2 regions of the Catenulispora yoronensis genome follow, and region 2 is predicted to be linked to the other one. Evidence: riboswitches for the same ligand, from Rfam matches in the RefSeq annotation. Region 2 holds a riboswitch; the other holds the start of a gene.
The links. Region 2 has a riboswitch for glycine ahead of gcvP (aminomethyl-transferring glycine dehydrogenase). Riboswitches for the same ligand answer to the same signal wherever they lie in the genome.
Positions count from the first base shown of each region.

Region 1 (8,901 bases), on a different contig from region 2:
CGCGGTCTTGGCCAGGGTCGCGGCGTACCCGGTGTGGACCAGGACCAGCGGCGGCCCGTGCTGCTCCATGCCGCCCAGCGGCAGTGCGACGCCCGGGTGGTGCAAGGCGATGGCGCGGTTGTCGGGCTCGGCGCGGCGGTTCACCAGGCCGCGCTGGGCCAGTTCCGCCAGCACGCCGACGCACCGTTGCGCGGAACCGGCCGGGAGCGGCTGTTCGGTACCCATGATCGACAGCACGAGCGCGCTGAAGTAGGCCGAGGACTGCCCCGCGCTGTTCTCCCAGGGCACGTCCTCGACCGGCCAGGTTCCGCTGCCGAAGGAGGCGATCGTGGACCAGTACTGCGAGGCCAGGCCCCAGCGCAGGCTCAGCGCCTCGCGGAGCGGCTGCTGGCCGGAGGTGAGCAGGCCCTGACGGGAGGTGCGGAGGGAGAAGAGGTCGGCCAGGCCGTTGAGCGCCCCGACCGTGAAGTGCAGGGACGGACGCGCCTCGGCGGCCCCACGGGGCTGGGGCACCTCGGCCGCCGCCGGCAGGTCGATGTTCGGGGCGTCGTGCGCCACACCCCAGGTCCAGCCGCACTCGAAGAACCGCTCGGGGTAGTCGCGCAGAACCCGCTCGTTCTCCGGTGGCAGGCCGAAGGTCAGCTCCGGCAGTTTGTCGCGCACCGGCTGGAGCCGGGTCCGCAGGTCCTGAATCAGCGTCCGGCCGACGACCCGGCCCTGGCCGACCGTGCGCATCAGGCGGTGCTCGGCGTCGGAGTCCGGGTCCAGGACGTCGACGACGAAGGAGCGCAGCAGGCCGATCATCGCCGCGGTGAGCCGGTCCTCCAGACGGGACAGCACCGCGTCGATCCGGTCGCGCACGTTGGGCCGTTCCACCGTGCGCTGGAACTCGCGCAGGAAGCCTTTGGCCGACAGGCACAAGGTGATCGAGACCGAATACGAGTCGGTGAGGTCGAAGGCCTGTTGTTCGGCCGTGGCTTCCTCAGCCGGATCCTGGGCCTGCACAGCGGATCCGGCGGCGAAGACCGGGCCCTGCTCACCGGTGTGGCGATCGAGGTACTGCTCCAGTGCTTCCAGTATCCGCATCGGGATGTCCAGACCGTCGCCCAAGGGCTTGAGCACCGTGAGGACGTCGTCATGGATGGCGTCCGGCCGGTGCAGCCGGAAGCCCGGCACTTCGGTGGCGGGATAGAGCAGGCACAGGAGCTGCTCGGCATCGCTGATGCTGTTCGAACCGGCGCGCCCGCCCCAGGCCCACTCCCCGTTGTCGATCGCGACGCGGGCGAAGGCGCGCCAGGTGTCCAAGATGTGCTGGCGCGGATTGGTTCGCACCGCCTTCCCCCTTCCCCCCAGGCTCCCCATCGGACAGCAGGTGCCTACCCTGCCACAGGGGTCTGATACATCGGAGGGAAAGCGCTGTGAGGTGCTTAGGGAGACCTCTGATGACGGGGGACGACGATCAGAACCGATACTCGTAGGGCGTCGTCACGCTCAACGCCCGGAACCCCAACCGCTCCAAGATCGGCCGGCTGTCGTCCGTCGCGTCGACCTGGAGGTATTCGCACCCCAGCTCCGCCGCGAGCCGCATGCGATGCGCCACCAGCGAGCGGTAGATCCCGCGGCCGCGCCATTCCGGAGCGGTGCCGCCGCCCCACAGGCTCGCGAACCCGGTGCCGGGGTGCACGAGCATCCGGGCTGCCGAGACCGGTCGGCCGTCGGCCATCGCCACCCAGGTCCACACCGTGTCCGGGTCCGCCGCGAGCCGGGCCAGTACCCGGTCGCGGGCTCGTTGGCCGCCGTCGCCGAAGGCCGCTTCGGTCGCCTCGGCGACCAGGTCGGCGTCGGATGCTGTCGTCACCGGTCGCAGGGTCACGCCGGGCGGGGGTGCGGGGGGCAGTGCGGACGGCAGTGCGGACGGCAGGCCGGCCGCCAGCTGTGTGATCTCCGCCACAAACAGCGTCTCCGGTGCTCCGGGCCGGAAACCGGCCCTGGCCAGGCGCGCGGCGAGGTCGGCGGGGCGGTCGTGGCTGTAGGCCTTCCACTCGAACTCGCCGCCGGGGCCCAGGAGGGCGCCGAAGCGGGCAATCTCGGAGTCGATCGCGGCCTCGGCCGTGGCGGCGTCCAGCGTCGAGTACAGCACGCCGTGCCAGTCCCGCGGTGTGGCTCCGACCTGGCGGATCACGCCGTCGGCGGCCTCGATCCGGGCCCCGGGCTCGTCCGGGACGGCGGCCGCGCGCATCCTCGCGTCGAACAGGCTGAGCAGGTCCTTGTCGGAAATCACGCGGCCAGCCCACCACCGGTGCGGCACTACGGCAAACGGTTAACGGGATTAGAACAGACCGTGCCTGCGCTGATACCGTCGTAAGCGCCGACAAACCTCGAACGGGAGAGACCCTCCACGGGCGCCGAAGGAGCAACCCTCCCCGGAAACTCTCAGGCAAACGGACCGTTCGAGCTGGCGACTCTGGAAAGCAGGGCCGAGCTGGTGCGAGGCCCTCACCGACGGTGTAAACCGCGGGTGCCCTCGGGACTCCCTGCTCGCGGTGAAACTCTCAGGTCCCAATGACAGAGGGGGAGGACGGATCCGCGGGAGGCGCGAATCCACCACCCGACGTCTAGAGCGTCCGCCTGAGAGGCCACGATGGTGACCGCAGTGCTCACGGATCTGCACGGCACGGCCGGAGACGACTCCGCCGGCCCGGTGCCCGCCCACCCCGCCCCGGCTGTGTCGGACACGTCTGCCACTTCCGACGCGCCCGCCGGCGGCTCGGCCGGCCTGGGTGCTCCGGCTACCCCGGCCGCCCCGCGCCCCAGCCTCGTCGAGCTGGAGCAGGCCTCGCCGTTCGCCGACCGGCACATCGGCCCGGACCCGGACGCCGCCGCCGCGATGCTGTCCCACCTGGGCTACGGCTCCCTGGACGAGCTCACCGAGGCCGCCGTCCCCGGCGCCATCCGCCTCACCGAGCGCCTGAACCTGCCGCCGGCCCGCTCCGAGGCCGAGGTGCTGACCGAGCTGCGCGACATCGCCGGGCGCAACCGGGTCTTCCGCCCGATGATCGGCCTGGGCTACCACGGCACCTTCACCCCGCCGGTGATCCTGCGCAACGTGCTGGAGAGCCCGGCCTGGTACACCGCCTACACGCCCTACCAGCCGGAGATCTCCCAGGGCCGGCTGGAGGCGCTGCTGAACTTCCAGACCGTGGTCGCCGACCTGGCCGGGCTGCCGGTGGCCAACGCCTCCCTGCTGGACGAGGCCACGGCCGCCGCCGAGGCCATGACGCTGGCCCGCCGCGCGTCCAAGAGCAAGTCCCCCCGCTTCCTGGTCGACGCCGACGTCTTCCCGCAGACGCTGGCGGTGCTCCAGACCCGGGCCGAGCCGCTGGGCATCGAGCTGGCGCTGGTCGACCTGTCGGCCGCCGACAGTGCTGCTGACAGCGTGTCCGGCAGCGCTGCCGGTGCCGCGTCCGACGGCGCGTCCGACGGTGAGTCCGACGGTTCCTCGCGCGTGCTCTCCGCGCTCCCCGAGGACGACTTCTACGGCGTCCTCGTGCAGTACCCCGGCGCCTCCGGCCAGGTCCGGGACCTGAAGGCGATCGCCGACGCGGCGCACGCCCGCGGCGCCCTGGTGGCCGTCGCCGCCGACATCCTGGCGCTGACCCTGCTCGCCTCGCCCGGCGAGGCCGGCGCCGACATCGCCGTGGGCTCCACCCAGCGCTTCGGCGTCCCCCTGGGCTTCGGCGGCCCGCACGCCGGCTACATGGCCGTCCGCCAGGACCTGTCCCGCTCCCTGCCCGGCCGCCTGGTCGGGGTGTCCGTGGACGCCGACGGCGGCCAGGCGCTGCGCCTGGCGCTCCAGACCCGCGAGCAGCACATCCGCCGCGAGAAGGCCACGTCCAACATCTGCACCGCGCAGGTGCTGCTGGCCGTGATCGCCGGCATGTACGCGGTCTACCACGGCCCCGAGGGCCTGACCGCGATCGCCCGCCGCACCCACCGCTACACCGCGGTCCTGGCCGCCGGCCTGCGCGAGGCCGGCGTCGAGGTGGTGCCGACCGCCTTCTTCGACACCCTGACCGTCCGGGTCCCGGGCCGCGCCGCCGAGGTCTGGCGCGGCGCGCTGGCCGCGGGCGTGAACCTGCGGCTGGTCGACGAGGACACCGTCGGCGTGTCCTGCGACGAGACCACCGGCTGGGCCGACCTGCGGGCCGTCTGGTCGGCCTTCGGCGTGACCGGCAAGGAGGCGGCGGGCGTCCACGAGCTCGACGCGGCCACCGACGACGCCCTCGGGGCGCACCCGCGCGCCACCGGGTTCCTGACCCACCCGGTCTTCCACGCGCACCGGTCCGAGACCGCGATGCTGCGCTACCTGCGCAGGCTCGCCGACCGGGACATCGCGCTGGACCGCTCGATGATCCCGCTGGGCAGCTGCACCATGAAGCTGAACGCGACCACCGAGATGGAGCCGATCACCTGGCCGGAGTTCGGCGCCATCCACCCGTTCGCGCCGCTGGACCAGGCCGCCGGCTACCTGTCCCTGATCGGCCAGCTGGAGGGCTGGCTGGCCGAGGTCACCGGGTACGCCCGGGTCTCGGTCCAGCCCAACGCCGGCTCCCAGGGCGAGCTGGCCGGCCTGCTGGCGGTCCGCGCCTACCACCGCGACCACGGCCAGGAGCAGCGCGACGTCTGCCTGATCCCGTCGTCGGCGCACGGCACCAACGCCGCCAGCGCCGTGATGGCCGGGATGCGGGTGGTGGTCGTGGCCAGCCGCGAGGACGGCTCGGTGGACGTGGCCGACCTGCTGGCCAAGATCGAGCAGCACCGGGACCGCCTCAGCGTCCTGATGATCACCTACCCCTCGACGCACGGCGTGTTCGAGGAGGAGGTCACCGAGATCTGCGACCTGGTGCACGCCGCCGGCGGCCAGGTCTACGTCGACGGCGCCAACCTCAACGCCATGGTCGGCCTGGCCAAGCCGGGCACCTTCGGCGGCGACGTCTCCCACCTGAACCTGCACAAGACCTTCTGCATCCCGCACGGCGGCGGCGGCCCCGGCGTCGGCCCGGTCGCGGTCCGCGCCCACCTGGCGCCGTACCTGCCCAACCACCCGCTGCACCCGATCGCCGGCCCCCGCCCGGACGGCACCGGCGTCGGCCCGGTCTCGGCCGCCCCCTGGGGCTCGGCGGGCATCCTGCCCATCCCGTGGGCCTACATCCGCCTGATGGGCGCCGAGGGCCTGCGCTCGGCGACCCAGCACGCCATCCTGGCCGCCAACTACGTCGCCAAGCGCCTGTCCGAGCACTACCCGGTGCTCTACACCGGCCCGGCCGGCCTGGTGGCGCACGAGTGCATCATCGACCTGCGCCCGATCACGAAGGAGACCGGCGTCACGGTCGACGACGTGGCCAAGCGCCTGATCGACTACGGCTTCCACGCCCCGACCATGTCCTTCCCGGTGGCCGGCACTCTGATGATCGAGCCGACGGAGAGCGAGGACCTGGCCGAACTCGACCGCTTCTGCGACGCGATGGCCGCGATCAAGGCCGAGATCGACCGCGTCGCCACCGGCGACCTCGACCCCGAGGACAACCCCCTGCGCCAGGCCCCCCACACAGCGGCGATGCTGGCCGGGGACTGGAAGCACGGCTACGACCGCGCCGAGGCCGTGTTCCCCGCCGGCGTGAACCCGGCCGACAAGTACTGGCCGCCGGTACGCCGTATTGACGGGGCTTACGGCGACCGGAACCTGGTGTGCTCGTGCCCGGCGCCGGAGGCGTTCGAGGACTGAGGGTGATGGAGCGCCCCGCGGATCGGTGAAGCTGGTCCGCAGGGCGCTCTATTGTTGGTCCGTTGTTGGTCCGTGGCGGACGGGGGCGACATGAGCGTGATCGACGAGGGGACCCTTGCGGTGTCGCAGGAGGTGCTCTGCTATCTTGACGCGATTCCGGAGCGGCAGGTCAGAAGCTCGGGCACCTTCGCCGACTTGACCCTCGCCCGCCGCCGCGACCAGGCCGCCGCCTTGATCGAGGCCTGCGTACCGCCGCGGGATTCGGTGGCGCTGGTGGGTTTCAGCATGAGCGGCCAGACCGCAGCCGACGTGATCGTTGTGGCAGGCGCTCAGTGAGCAGCCCGGGGCGTCGAGAACTCCAGCGTCTGCGATCTGGGCCGGACGATGAAGATCTGGCCGGGCTGCCCTTCCTGGTCCGGGTCACGTTCGACGCTGAGGACGCGTCCCGAACCATCGCGAACGTGCGAACTGTGCTGTCGCTTGTCCTGCCTCGCCTCGATGCGTGGCCGGAGTTCGCTGCCTGGTTGTCTCTGCTGCCTTCGTGGTTCGTGGACCGCTGTGCTTCCGACCCCGATGGCTGGTCCCTCTCCGCCTGGCTGGACTGCTTCGATCCCGAAGGGGGCGGTCCGGATCGTGGCTGGTGGTGGTGGGACGCGGGGACCGAGGGTCCCGACCGGGGTTGGATCCAGGTCGAGACCGACGGTTGGCCCTTCGGCAGCGGATCGCTGGCTTGGTTGATCCAGGCGGGCGGCGCCAGGGGGCTGGCATACGGGCTTTGAGGACGTGGGCTGCTTAGGCCCGGACCGGCACGTGTTCAGCGGCCGACGGTTCGTCAGCAGTCGGCTTGTCGGCGCCGGCCGTCTGCTGCCGAGCCCGCCAACCACGCGCCACAACACCCGCTGCCACCACCGGAGCGGCGGCGACCACGAAACACCACCCCAACGGCAGCCGTACCAAGACGCTGCCCATCACGGCGTAGCCCCCGGACGAACCAGCGTTGAAGGCATTGTTGACCCAGGCCCCGGCGGCGGTCCGCGCGTCCTCGGCGGCAAGCTCGTCAGCGACCAGATATGCACAGGACATCAGCGGTGAGACGAACACGCCTGTGACGGTCATGATCGCTGTCAGAACCCAGACGTTCGGCGCCAGCGCTGCCAACGCGATGCAGCTACCGAGCGCGACGGTGAGCAACGGCAGCCGCGCCCGGTTCGGCATCCGCCACTCGGTCGCCCCGTAGACCAGGCCGCCCACGATGCTTCCCACCGACATCCCGGCTTCGGCCCACGCGATCGCCGACGTCTGGTGTCGCTGCACCGCGAAGGCCACGATCACGAGGTTCTGCGCGCCGAGCCCCAAACCCAGTCCCGTCGCCACGACCACCGGCTCCGCGATGCGCGCTAGGCCACGCTGCCCGGGCCTGGTGCGCCGAACAGCCCAGCGACGGCCCCGGCGATTCGAGCCCTCATCCCGGCCGCCCCGGTCACTCCGATCGCCCCGGCCGCTTCCATCGCCCCGGCCGCTCCGATCATCATCACCCCGCACCGCCGAACCCGCCGCCGCGCCTACCGCCGAACCGGTCGCCGCCGCCACCGCCGCCGCGCCTACCGCCCCCGCGCCTCCCCCCAGCGCCCCCACCACCGGCGACCCCATCATCGCCACCGTCCCGACCCCCACCAGCACCGCGCTGACCACCAACCCCACCGCCGGCCGCACCGCCAGCGCCATGACCCCCACCACCAGCGGTCCGCAGACCCCGATGACCTCCTCGGCGACCGTGTCCAACCCGAACGCCCGCTGCATCAGCCCCCGGTCGCTGCCGCACATCGCCCGCCACAGCGTCCGCATCGTCGGCCCCAGCGGCGGCGCGCTCGCCCCCGCCACCACCGCCACGACCTCCAGCACCCACAGCGGCGTCCCGGGCCGCCACGTCGCCGCCGCGAACCCCAGCAGCGCCGCCGCGTAGACCGACGCCAGCGGAATCAGTACCCGGCGCGCGCCGTGCCGGTCGATCAGTCCGGCCCGCAGTGGCGCCAGCCCCGCGACCACCAGGGCGAACACCGCGACGACCGCGCCGGTCCGGGCCACCGAGCCGGTGGCGGCGGTCAGCGACAGCGTCAAAGACAGAAAGACGGTGCCGTACGACAGCCGTCCGACAAGAGCCGCGCCGAAAGTGCGCGCGGCGAAGGGAAGGCGGAGTACCGCCATATACGTGGACAAGGGAGTAGTTCCTCACCGTGAAAGGCCTGCGGAGACACCAAAGGACCGCGACACGGCCCCAGGGCCGGTGCGGTCAGGACGGTGACTTACGCAAGGAAGGTGCGGAACATGACTCCCACGGTAGCGGCTTCCGGCACCGGTGGAAACGGGTTTCCGGTCAGGCAGCACCGCTGGCACCCTCTCCCCATGAACAACCATCAGGACGCTCAACACCTGTCAGGCGGCGTGAACACGCTGCTTCGCATCGGCAGCCGCGTCCATCGTCCGGCGGGGGAGTGGACCCCGGCCGTCCACGCGCTCCTGAGCCATCTTGAATCCAAAGGCTTCGCCGGGGCGCCCCGAACCCACGGCTTCGACTCCGAGGGGCGCGAGATCCTCACCTTCATCCCGGGCGACGTCCCCGATTCCGAGGCCCATGTCGCCGACGCGGCCCTCGCCGACGTCGGCGCCCTGCTGCGGGCCTTCCACGACGCGACCCTCGACTTCGTCCCTCCGCCCGACGCGGCCTGGTACTTCGCCCCGCGCAGCCCCGCTGAGGTGCTCTGCCACGGCGACGTCGCGCCCTACAACACCGTCTTCCGCGACGGCCGTCCGGTCGCCCTGATCGACTTCGACACCGCACACCCCGGGCCCCGGGTCTGGGACGTCGCCTACGCGGCCTATCGCTTCGTGCAGCTGGTCGAGGACGGCGCGTCGCCCGAGGAACAAGCTCGCCGCCTGGCCCTGTTCGCCGACGCCTACGGCCTGACCCCGGCCGACCGGGCAGCCCTGGTCGACACGGCGATCGCACGCCTCCACCACCTCGTCGACTTCATGCGCCGGCAGGCGGCGGCCAGCCATCCCGCCTTCTCGCAACACGTCGCCGAAGGGCATGATGCCTACTACCTGCGCAACGTCGA
Region 1 is NZ_BAAAQN010000044.1:38,637-47,537, forward strand. It holds gene ABD481_RS30125 (SCO2524 family protein) at 1-1,332, opposite strand, end outside; gene ABD481_RS30130 (GNAT family N-acetyltransferase) at 1,460-2,278, opposite strand; glycine riboswitch at 2,374-2,459, shown strand; glycine riboswitch at 2,460-2,579, shown strand; gene gcvP (aminomethyl-transferring glycine dehydrogenase) at 2,645-5,785, shown strand; gene ABD481_RS30140 (hypothetical protein) at 5,876-6,121, shown strand; gene ABD481_RS30145 (hypothetical protein) at 6,118-6,564, shown strand; gene ABD481_RS30150 (MFS transporter) at 6,578-8,002, opposite strand; gene ABD481_RS30155 (phosphotransferase enzyme family protein) at 8,189-8,901, shown strand, end outside.
Region 1: it holds a riboswitch for glycine, as region 2 does, so the genes downstream of both, gcvP (aminomethyl-transferring glycine dehydrogenase) here and gcvP (aminomethyl-transferring glycine dehydrogenase) in region 2, are expected to answer to the same signal.

Region 2 (8,901 bases):
CTCCCGAGTGCGGCTGCACGTTGGCGAACCCGGCGTCGAACAGGGCCTTCACCCGCTCGATCGCGAGGGTCTCGGTGACGTCGACGTGCTCGCAGCCGCCGTAGTAGCGCCGTCCCGGATAGCCTTCGGCGTACTTGTTGGTCAGGACCGAGCCCTGTGCTTCCATGACCGCGACCGGCGCGAAGTTCTCGCTGGCGATCATCTCCAGGGTGTTCTGCTGGCGTTCCAGCTCCGCGCGCACGGCGGCGTACACGTCGGGGTCGACGTCGGCGAGTCGGCTGTCCAGGATCGACATGGTCAGGCCCCTTCGGTGAGCGCCGTGTAGGCCGCGGCGTCCAGCAGGTCGGGCGAACCGGTGATCCGCATGCGGAACAGCCAGCCCTTGCCGAACGGATCAGTGTTGATCGACGCGGGGTCGGCCTCGGCGGCCCCGTTGATCTCGACGACGTCGCCGTCGGCCGGGGCGAACAGGTCGCTGACGGACTTGGTCGATTCGATCTCCCCGCACGACTGCCCTGCGGTGATCGTGTCGCCGACCGAGGGCAGGCTGATGTAGACGATGTCGCCGAGGGCCTCGGCGGCGTGCGAGGTGATGCCGACGGTCGAGACGTCGCCGTCGGTGGCGATCCACTCGTGGTCGGCGGTGTAGCTCAGCTCAGCGGGAACAGTCATGGTCGCTTCTTTTCTCTAGTGACGTGATGGCGTGATGGCGCAATGGCCGGATGACTCGGTGGCCTGATGGCCGGATGACTCGGTGGCCTGATGGCCTGATGGCCTGATGGCCGGATGGCGGAAGGAGATGGCTGGTCAGTGCTCAGACCTGGCGGCGGTAGAACGGCAGCGGCGTGATGCTGCCGCGCACCTGGGTGCCGCGAACATCGACGAGCACTTCGGTTCCGGCGTAGTCGGCCGGCACGTACGCCATCGCCACGGGATAACCCAGGCTGGGCGACAAGGCGCCGGAGGTGATCTCCCCGATGACGTCGCCGCTTTCCACGTCCAGGACGGCGTAGCCGGTGCGCGGTGCCCGCCGCCCGCCAGTGGTCAGCCCGACCAGCTTCTGCCGGGGCCCCTCGGCACGCCGGATGGCCAGCGCGGCCTCGCCGACGAACCCGCCGGGCTTGTCGAACACCACGATGCGGCCCTGGCCGGCGTCGAACGGCGTCGTGCGGGTGGTGAGCTCCTGGCCGTACAACGGCATCCCGGCCTCCAACCGCAGCGTGTCGCGACAGGCCAGACCGCACGGCTGAAGCCCGTACCCGGTGCCGGCCTCGGTCAGTGCCTTCCACAGATCGGCGGCGTCGGCCGGGCGGCAGTAGATCTCGAATCCGTCCTCGCCGGTGTAGCCGGTTCGGGCCAGCAGGACGGCATGGCCGGCCAGCCCCGCCGGGTCGATGCCGTAGTACTTCAGGGTCTTGACATCGACGTCGGCCAGCTCGGCGACGATCGCGGCCGATTGCGGCCCCTGGACGGCGAGCAGGGCCCAGTCGTCGCAGGCGTCCGAGACCGTGACGGCGTAACCGTCGATCCGGTCCCGCAGGGTGGCGCAGACCAGCTGGGCGTTGCCCGCGTTGGCGACGACGAGGTACTCCGTCGCGCCGAGCCGGTACACGATCAGGTCGTCGAGAATGCCGCCGGTCTCGTGGACCAGCATGGAGTAGCGGGCCCGCCCGATCGCGATCTTCGAGGGCTCCCCGACCAGGGCATAGTCCAACGCCCGGCCCACCTCGGGGCCGGACAGCTCGATCTCGCCCATGTGCGTGAGGTCGAACAGGCCGGCCGCCTTGCGCACGGCATGATGCTCGTCGAGCTCGGAGGTGTAGCGCACCGGCATCGACCATCCGGCGAAATCGGTGAACGTCGCGCCGAGCGCGGCATGGAGGTCGTGCAACGGTGTCTTCTTCGACATGGCGGTGCCTCTCGGTGGCGGTGCGGTGGCGGTGCGGTGGCGGTGGCAGGCGTCGTGACCGGTGCGGTCAGGACGCGGAGGAGTCGATGGGCGGGCAGGAGCACACCAGGTTCCGGTCGCCGAAGGCGCCGTCGATCCGGCCGACCGGCGGCCAGTACTTGTCGGTGCCGATCCCGGCCGGGAACACGGCCCGCTCCCGGGAGTACGCCCGGCTCCACTCCCCGACGATCGAGGCGGCGGTGTGCGGAGCGTGTCGCAGAGGACTGTCTTCCAAAGCCCACTCACCGTTACCGACCAGGTCGATCTCGCCGCGAATGGCGATCATCGCCTCGCAGAACCGGTCCAGCTCGGCGAGGTTCTCGCTTTCGGTGGGCTCGACCATCAACGTGCCGGCGACCGGGAAGCTCATGGTGGGGGCATGGAAGCCGTAGTCGATGAGCCGCTTGGCGATGTCGTCGACCGTGACGCCGGTGGCCGCCGTGATCGGGCGCACGTCCAGGATGCATTCGTGGGCGACCAGACCGGCCGCCCCGGTGTACAGCACCGGGAAGTGCGGGCCCAGGCGGCGCGCAATGTAGTTGGCGGCCAGCACCGCGGTCCGGGTGGCCGCGACCAGCCCTTCGGCGCCCATCATGCGGATGTACGCCCACGGGATCGGCAGGATCCCGGCGCTCCCGAACGGCGCGGCGCTCACCGATCCGATGCCGTCGCGGCGCGCGGTCTCGGGGTGCAGCGGATGGCTCGGCAGATAGGGCGCCAGATGAGCGGCCACCGCGACCGGCCCGACGCCTGGGCCGCCTCCGCCGTGCGGGATGCAGAACGTCTTGTGCAGGTTCAGGTGGGACACGTCCCCGCCGAACTCGCCCGGCTTGGCGACGCCGAGCAGCGCGTTGAGGTTGGCGCCGTCTACATACACCTGGCCGCCGTGCTCGTGCACCAGTTCGCACAGTCGGGTGATGCCCTCCTCGTAGACGCCGTGCGTCGACGGGTACGTGACCATGATCGCGGCGAGGGAATCAGCATGCTGCGCACACTTGGCTTCCAGATCCGCCAGATCGACGGTGCCGTCGGGTCGCGAGGCGACGACGACCACCCGCATCCCGGCCATCGCGGCCGACGCGGCGTTGGTGCCGTGCGCACTGGCCGGGATCAGGCACACGTCCCGTCCGCCCTGGCTGCGGGCACGGTGATAGGCCCGGATCGCCAGCAGTCCGGCCAGTTCGCCCTGGGACCCGGCGTTGGGCTGGATGGACACCTTCGCGTATCCGGTGACCTCCGCCAGCCAGGTCTCAAGCTGCGCGATCAGCTCGGCGTACCCGGCGGTGTCGCCGGCCGGGGCGAACGGGTGCAGGTCGGCGAAGCCGGGCCAGCTCACCGGCTCCATCTCGGTGGTCGCGTTCAGCTTCATCGTGCACGACCCCAGCGGGATCATGCCGCGGTCCAGCGCGAAGTCCCGGTCGGAGAGCCGCCGCAGATAGCGCAACATCTCCGTCTCCGAGCGATGCGCGCCGAACACCGGGTGCGTGAGGAAGTCCGAGGTGCGGCGCAGGGCAGGCGGCAACCTCTCGCAGCTCCCTGCAATAGCCGAGGCTTCTGAACTCCCTGACGAATCCTCTGATCCGTCTGCTCTTGCGGTGTCCTGGCGCCCAAAGGCCTGCCGGACCAAATCGATATGCGCCTTGGTCGTGATCTCCGAGCAGGACACGCCGACGTGGTCGTCGTCCACCAGCCGCAGCCGGAGCCCCAGGTCATGCGCGGTCGCGACCACCTGCGCGGCGCGTCCGGGAACGCGGACCGACAAGGTGTCGAAGAACTCTGTATGCACCACCTCGACACCGTCGGCCTCCAGACCGGTCGCGAGGTGCGCCGCGTACCCGTGGATCCGCTGAGCGATCTCGGTCAAACCCTCTGGACCGTGGTACACGGCATACATCGAGGCGACCACGGCCAGCAGCACCTGCGCGGTGCAAATGTTCGACGTCGCCTTGTCGCGGCGGATGTGCTGCTCACGGGTCTGCAATGCCAGCCGGTAGGCGGGCCGGCCCGACGCGTCCACGGACACGCCCACCAGCCGCCCGGGCAGGTGCCGCTCCAATCCTTCGCGCACCGCCATGTACCCGGCGTGCGGGCCGCCGTAGAACAGCGGGACGCCGAACCGCTGCGTCGACCCCACACAGATGTCCGCGCCGAACTCACCCGGCGGAACCAGCAGCGTCAATGCCAGCAGGTCCGCGGCCACCGCCACCAACGCACCGCGCGCCTTCGCCGCGGCAGTCACAGCGTGCAGGTCACGGACCGCCCCGGAGCAGCCCGGGTAGGACAGCACCAGTCCGAAGAAGCCGCCCTCCGGCAGCGGCGCGGTGACGTCGACCTCGACGACCTCGATCCCGACCGCCGCGGCCCGGGTGCGCAGGACATCAAGGGTCTGCGGCAGGGTGTCGGCGTCGACCAGCACACGCGCGCCGCCCTGCTTGCCGGCCACGCGGCGCATGACCGTGACCGCCTCGGCGACCGCCGTGCCCTCGTCGAGCAGCGAGGCGTTGGCGGTGGGCAGCCCGGTCAGATCACCCACCATGGTCTGGAAGTTGATCAGCGCTTCCAACCGGCCCTGGCTGATCTCCGGCTGGTACGGCGTGTACGCGGTGTACCACGCCGGATCCTCCAGCACATTGCGCCGGATCACCGCGGGCGTCACCGTCGGGAAGTAGCCCAGCCCGATCATGGCGATGCCCACCGTGTTCCGGGCGGCCAGCTCCACCAGCTCGGCGCGGGCCTCGGCCTCGCTCGCGGCCGTCGGGAGGTCCAGGTCGCCGACGGTGCGGATGCCGGCGGGAACGGCGGCGTCGACAAGCTCACCGAGCGTGCGATAGCCGACCTCGGCCAGCATCTTGGCGCGGTCGGCGTCACGGACGCCGATATGGCGGGCAGAAAAAGCGCCGTGCGTGGACGGCTCATCAGAGCTCATAGGGAGGCTCCCTGCTGGTACGCCGCGAACGCGGCGCCATGGATGGGTGACCTCCCCGCTCTGTCATCGATACCTGAGAGCTTCACCGCCGGATCGGGCGGTTTGCACCGTGGGCGCAGGGCACAGGGCCCTGACTTTCCAGAGTTGCCTCACCGCGGCGGTATGGGGGCCTGAGAGATTCTGGGGAGTGTTGCTCCTTCGGCGCCTCGCCCAGGCTGGACGAGGACTCTCCCGCTGCGGTTCGAACAGCGCGGTATTGAGTTGTCAAAAGGCAGGACGCGGAACGCGGCCCAGCAGAGCTACTTGAGGGGGAGCGCCACCTTGAGTACCAAGACGGGCACCAGGTCGAACGGCGGGCTGAAGGCCGTGTGATGGGCCAGTGCTACGACAGGCATAGGGGCATCCTCGTGTTCCTAGCGCACACCAGGGTGTGCGGCCGAGTGAGCCTCCCCCTCTGTCATTGGCCTGAGAGTTTCACCGCGCGTAGAGCGCGGCTTTCACCGTGGGCGAGACGCATGGGCGCCTACTTTCCAGAGTCCGCCTCCACTCATGCGGTAACGAGGCCTGAGAGTTTCCGGGGAGGATTTGCTCCTTCGGCGCCACAACTCCACCGAGTCGTGAGCTCTCCCGCACAGTATCGTCAGCGGTGTATTCAATTGTGGGGCCGTGCGCGGGACAAAAGTACGGTGGCCGCGACGCGGCCGTCAAGAGCCCCGGGCTTCCTTGCGCAAGCCCACGTGTACAGCCAGGCCCCCGGTCGGCGGTGCTTGCAGCGACAGGGCGGCGGTGTGGGCGTCGGCGATAGCGGCGACGATCGACAGGCCGAGGCCGAGTCCTTCGTGGTTGTGGCCGCGCGGTCGCGCGAGGTGTTGGAAAGGTTGCAGGATGCGTTGCACCTCGGCTGTGGGGATGAAGTCACCGGTGTTGCTGACAGCCAGGACCGGTCGTGCGGCGTGGATGTCAGCGGCCGGCCCGGCCGATCCGACGGCGGCGGCATCGCCGGTGGCTATGCGGATGCTCCCCCCGACGACGTTGTGTCGAATGGCGTTCTCCAGCAGGTTCGTCACCAGAACCTCCATCAGCTGAGGGTCGCCGTCCATCGGCGCCCGCTCCAGCGCGGTGTCGAGTCGCAGACCTCTGCGGCCGATCTCCTCGTGGTGCGCGTCGACCACTCCTTGTGTCACCTTCGCGAGGTCGAAGGGCTCGCGGTGGTCGAGGCCGGCCTGGCTGCGAGCCAGGGTGAGGAGGGCCTGGATCAGGTGTTCCTGGTCGTCGGCGGTGACGAGGACTTCGTGGCACGCCGCGCGCAGGGCGGGCAGGGTGAGGTCGGGATCGGCCAGAGCCACTTGGAGGAGGGTCTTGCCGAGCATGATCGGAGTGCGGAGTTCGTGCGAGGCGTTGGCCACGAAGCGTTTCTGCGAGTCGAAGGCGGATTCAAGTCTGGCCAGGAGGGCGTCGATGGTGCCGGCCAGGTCCTTGAGCTCGTCGTCGGGCCCGGTGTGGGCGAGCCGGTCGTGGAGGTTGTGTTCGGAGATGGTGCGCGTGGCGCTGGTGATTTCGCGGAGCGGGCGCAGGGTGCGGCCGGCCAGGAGCCAGCCCAGCCCGACCGACACGACCGCCATGATCGCGAGGGCGATACCGGACTGGACGACGAGCTGGTGCAGGTCGGCGGTCCGTTGGGCGTGCAGGCTGTCCGCGGCGGACGTGGTGGCGTGCGCGTGTTCGGTGCTCGCGCTGTCCGGGCTGGACCCGGTCGACACCTGGAGGCGGGACAGCCGGGTGTTGACGAGCGCGTAGGTGATCCCGAGCAGCGCCGTGCCGGAGGCCACGAAGCACAGTCCGTACAGCAGCGTGAGGCGCAGCCGCACTGTCGGCCTCGGGAGAAAGAAGACCGAGGAGACCATGTCGGCTCGTCTGGGCGGGGAGGCCATGGTCAGTCCCCGCCGATGCGGTAGCCGGCTTTGGCCACGGTGGCGATGAGCGGCGGATCGCCCAGTTTGGCCCGCAGGCGGCTCATCGTGGTGCGGACCGCCTGGCTGAAGGGGTTCGCCATCTCGTCCCAGACCCGCTCCAGCAGTTCCTCGGCCGACACCACGGCACCTCTCGCGGCGAGGAGGGTCTCCAACACCGCGAACTCCTTGGGGTTGAGGGTCAGCTGACGGCCGTCGCGGGTGGCGACCCGCCGTGACGGATCCAGCGTCAGGTCCGCGTGGGAGAGCACCGCGGGCAGTCCGACCCCCGGGCGTCGGCCCAGCGCGCGGATGCGGGCGACCAGTTCGGAGAAGTCGCAGGGCTTGGGCAGGTAGTCGTCCGCGCCGATGGCCAGGCCCTCGATCCGGTCGCCGACCGCGCCGGCCGCCGTGAGCATCAGGACCCTGCTCCCGGCGCCGCCGGCCGCGATCCGGCGGCAGACGTCGTCGCCGTGGGTGCCGGGCAGGTCGCGGTCCAGGACCACGACCTCGTAGGCGGTCTCGGCGACGCGTTCGAGGGCGTCGTCGCCGTCGAAGACGACGTCGACCGCCATCCCGGCCCGGCGCAGCCCCGCGGCCAGGGTCAGCGCCAGCTTGGCGTGGTCCTCGACCAGCAGCACCCGCATGGCTCCAGGATGCCACCGCCACCTGTTGCAGAAATGCAACTGCGTTGCGCCGCCGCAATCGGGTGCTCCGTAGAAGTGACGGCATGGACAGTGAAATGAGAGCAGCGGGACCGCGGAGGCGCACCGCACGGCCCCGCGCGCTGACTGTGATGGCGTTCGCGCTTGCTGGGACGGCGGTCGTGCTGGCCGGAGTGGCCGCGTGCAGCAGTGCCCGGCCGAGGATGGTCACCTCCGGGTCGGTGCTCGGATCGCCGACCGCCTCGGCAACGGCGAACGCGATGAATCCGGCCGACCCGACAATCCCGATGAACCCGATGAATACGAGCAGCGGTCCGGTGGCCATCCACCCGGACGCCGATGTGACCGGCACCGCGCAGCGCGGCACCACCGTCTCCTTCACCGCCGACTTCGCCCGCTGCATGCGCGCGAACGGCGTGCCGGCGTTCCCCGATCCGGAGGCTGCCAAAGCGGACTGGCTCGCGCCGGGCAGCGGGGTCGACCCCGCGTCGCCGCAGTTCCTGGCCGCCCTCAACGGCCCGTGCCGGACGTTGGCGCCGGCGGCGTGGCTGTCGAGCGGACCGGTGGGGGCCCAGTCATGAGCCGGACTCGTACCGACCGTACTGACCGTGCCGCGCGTGGCGACCGTGAAGACCGCGCCACCCGGCCCGATCACGGCCTCGGCCTCCGCCCGGACCGCCCCACCCGCCCCCTCCGCGCCATCCACCCGCTCCGCGAGGTCCGCCGCCGCTGGCGCCAGACCCTGCTCTCCGGCGCGGGCCTCGGCGTCGGCATCGGCCTGGTCGTGACGGTCATGGCGGCCGCCAACGGCCTCGGCGACGCCGAGCGCGCCGTGCTCCACTCCCTCTACGGCGTCGGCACCGACATCTCGGTCACCAAGGCCTCGCCGAGCGCCGGCGCGCCCGACCCGAAGGACCTGAACGCGTCCGGATCCTCGGGCAAGGGGATCGGCTACTCCCCGGGCAAGGACCCGCAGCCCGTCGACCAGCTGACTCCGGCCCCGGGCTTGAGCTGGCTGCCGTCCGCCGCGGCCGCGCAGGCCGGCCGGCTGCACGGCGTGGCCGAAGTGGCCGGCGGACTCACGCTGTCGGACACCTCGTTCATCGTCCCGGCCCTGTCCCAGATCGCCCCGGACGGCACGCCCCCGGCCAGTGCCTTCCCGACCACGCTCCTGGTCAGCGGCGTCGACGTGGCCCATCCCAGCCTTGGTCCGTTCGCTTCCGCCAAGCTCGTCGCCGGACGCGGTTTCACCGACGCGGACCGCGGCGCCGATGTGGCCGTCGTCGACTCCGCCTACGCCGCCGCGCACAGCCTGGCCGTCGGCGGGTCCGTCACCGTCGAGCTGCACCGGTTCACGATCATCGGCCTGGCCGCCCAGCCCGCCGGCAGCGCCGACGTCTCGATCCCGCTGGC
Region 2 is NZ_BAAAQN010000016.1:1,142-10,042, forward strand. It holds gene glyA (serine hydroxymethyltransferase) at 1-295, opposite strand, end outside; gene gcvH (glycine cleavage system protein GcvH) at 298-672, opposite strand; gene gcvT (glycine cleavage system aminomethyltransferase GcvT) at 815-1,909, opposite strand; gene gcvP (aminomethyl-transferring glycine dehydrogenase) at 1,977-4,874, opposite strand; glycine riboswitch at 5,023-5,118, opposite strand; glycine riboswitch at 5,417-5,514, opposite strand; gene ABD481_RS15590 (sensor histidine kinase) at 5,579-6,805, opposite strand; gene ABD481_RS15595 (response regulator transcription factor) at 6,808-7,470, opposite strand; gene ABD481_RS15600 (hypothetical protein) at 7,620-8,069, shown strand; gene ABD481_RS15605 (ABC transporter permease) at 8,066-8,901, shown strand, end outside.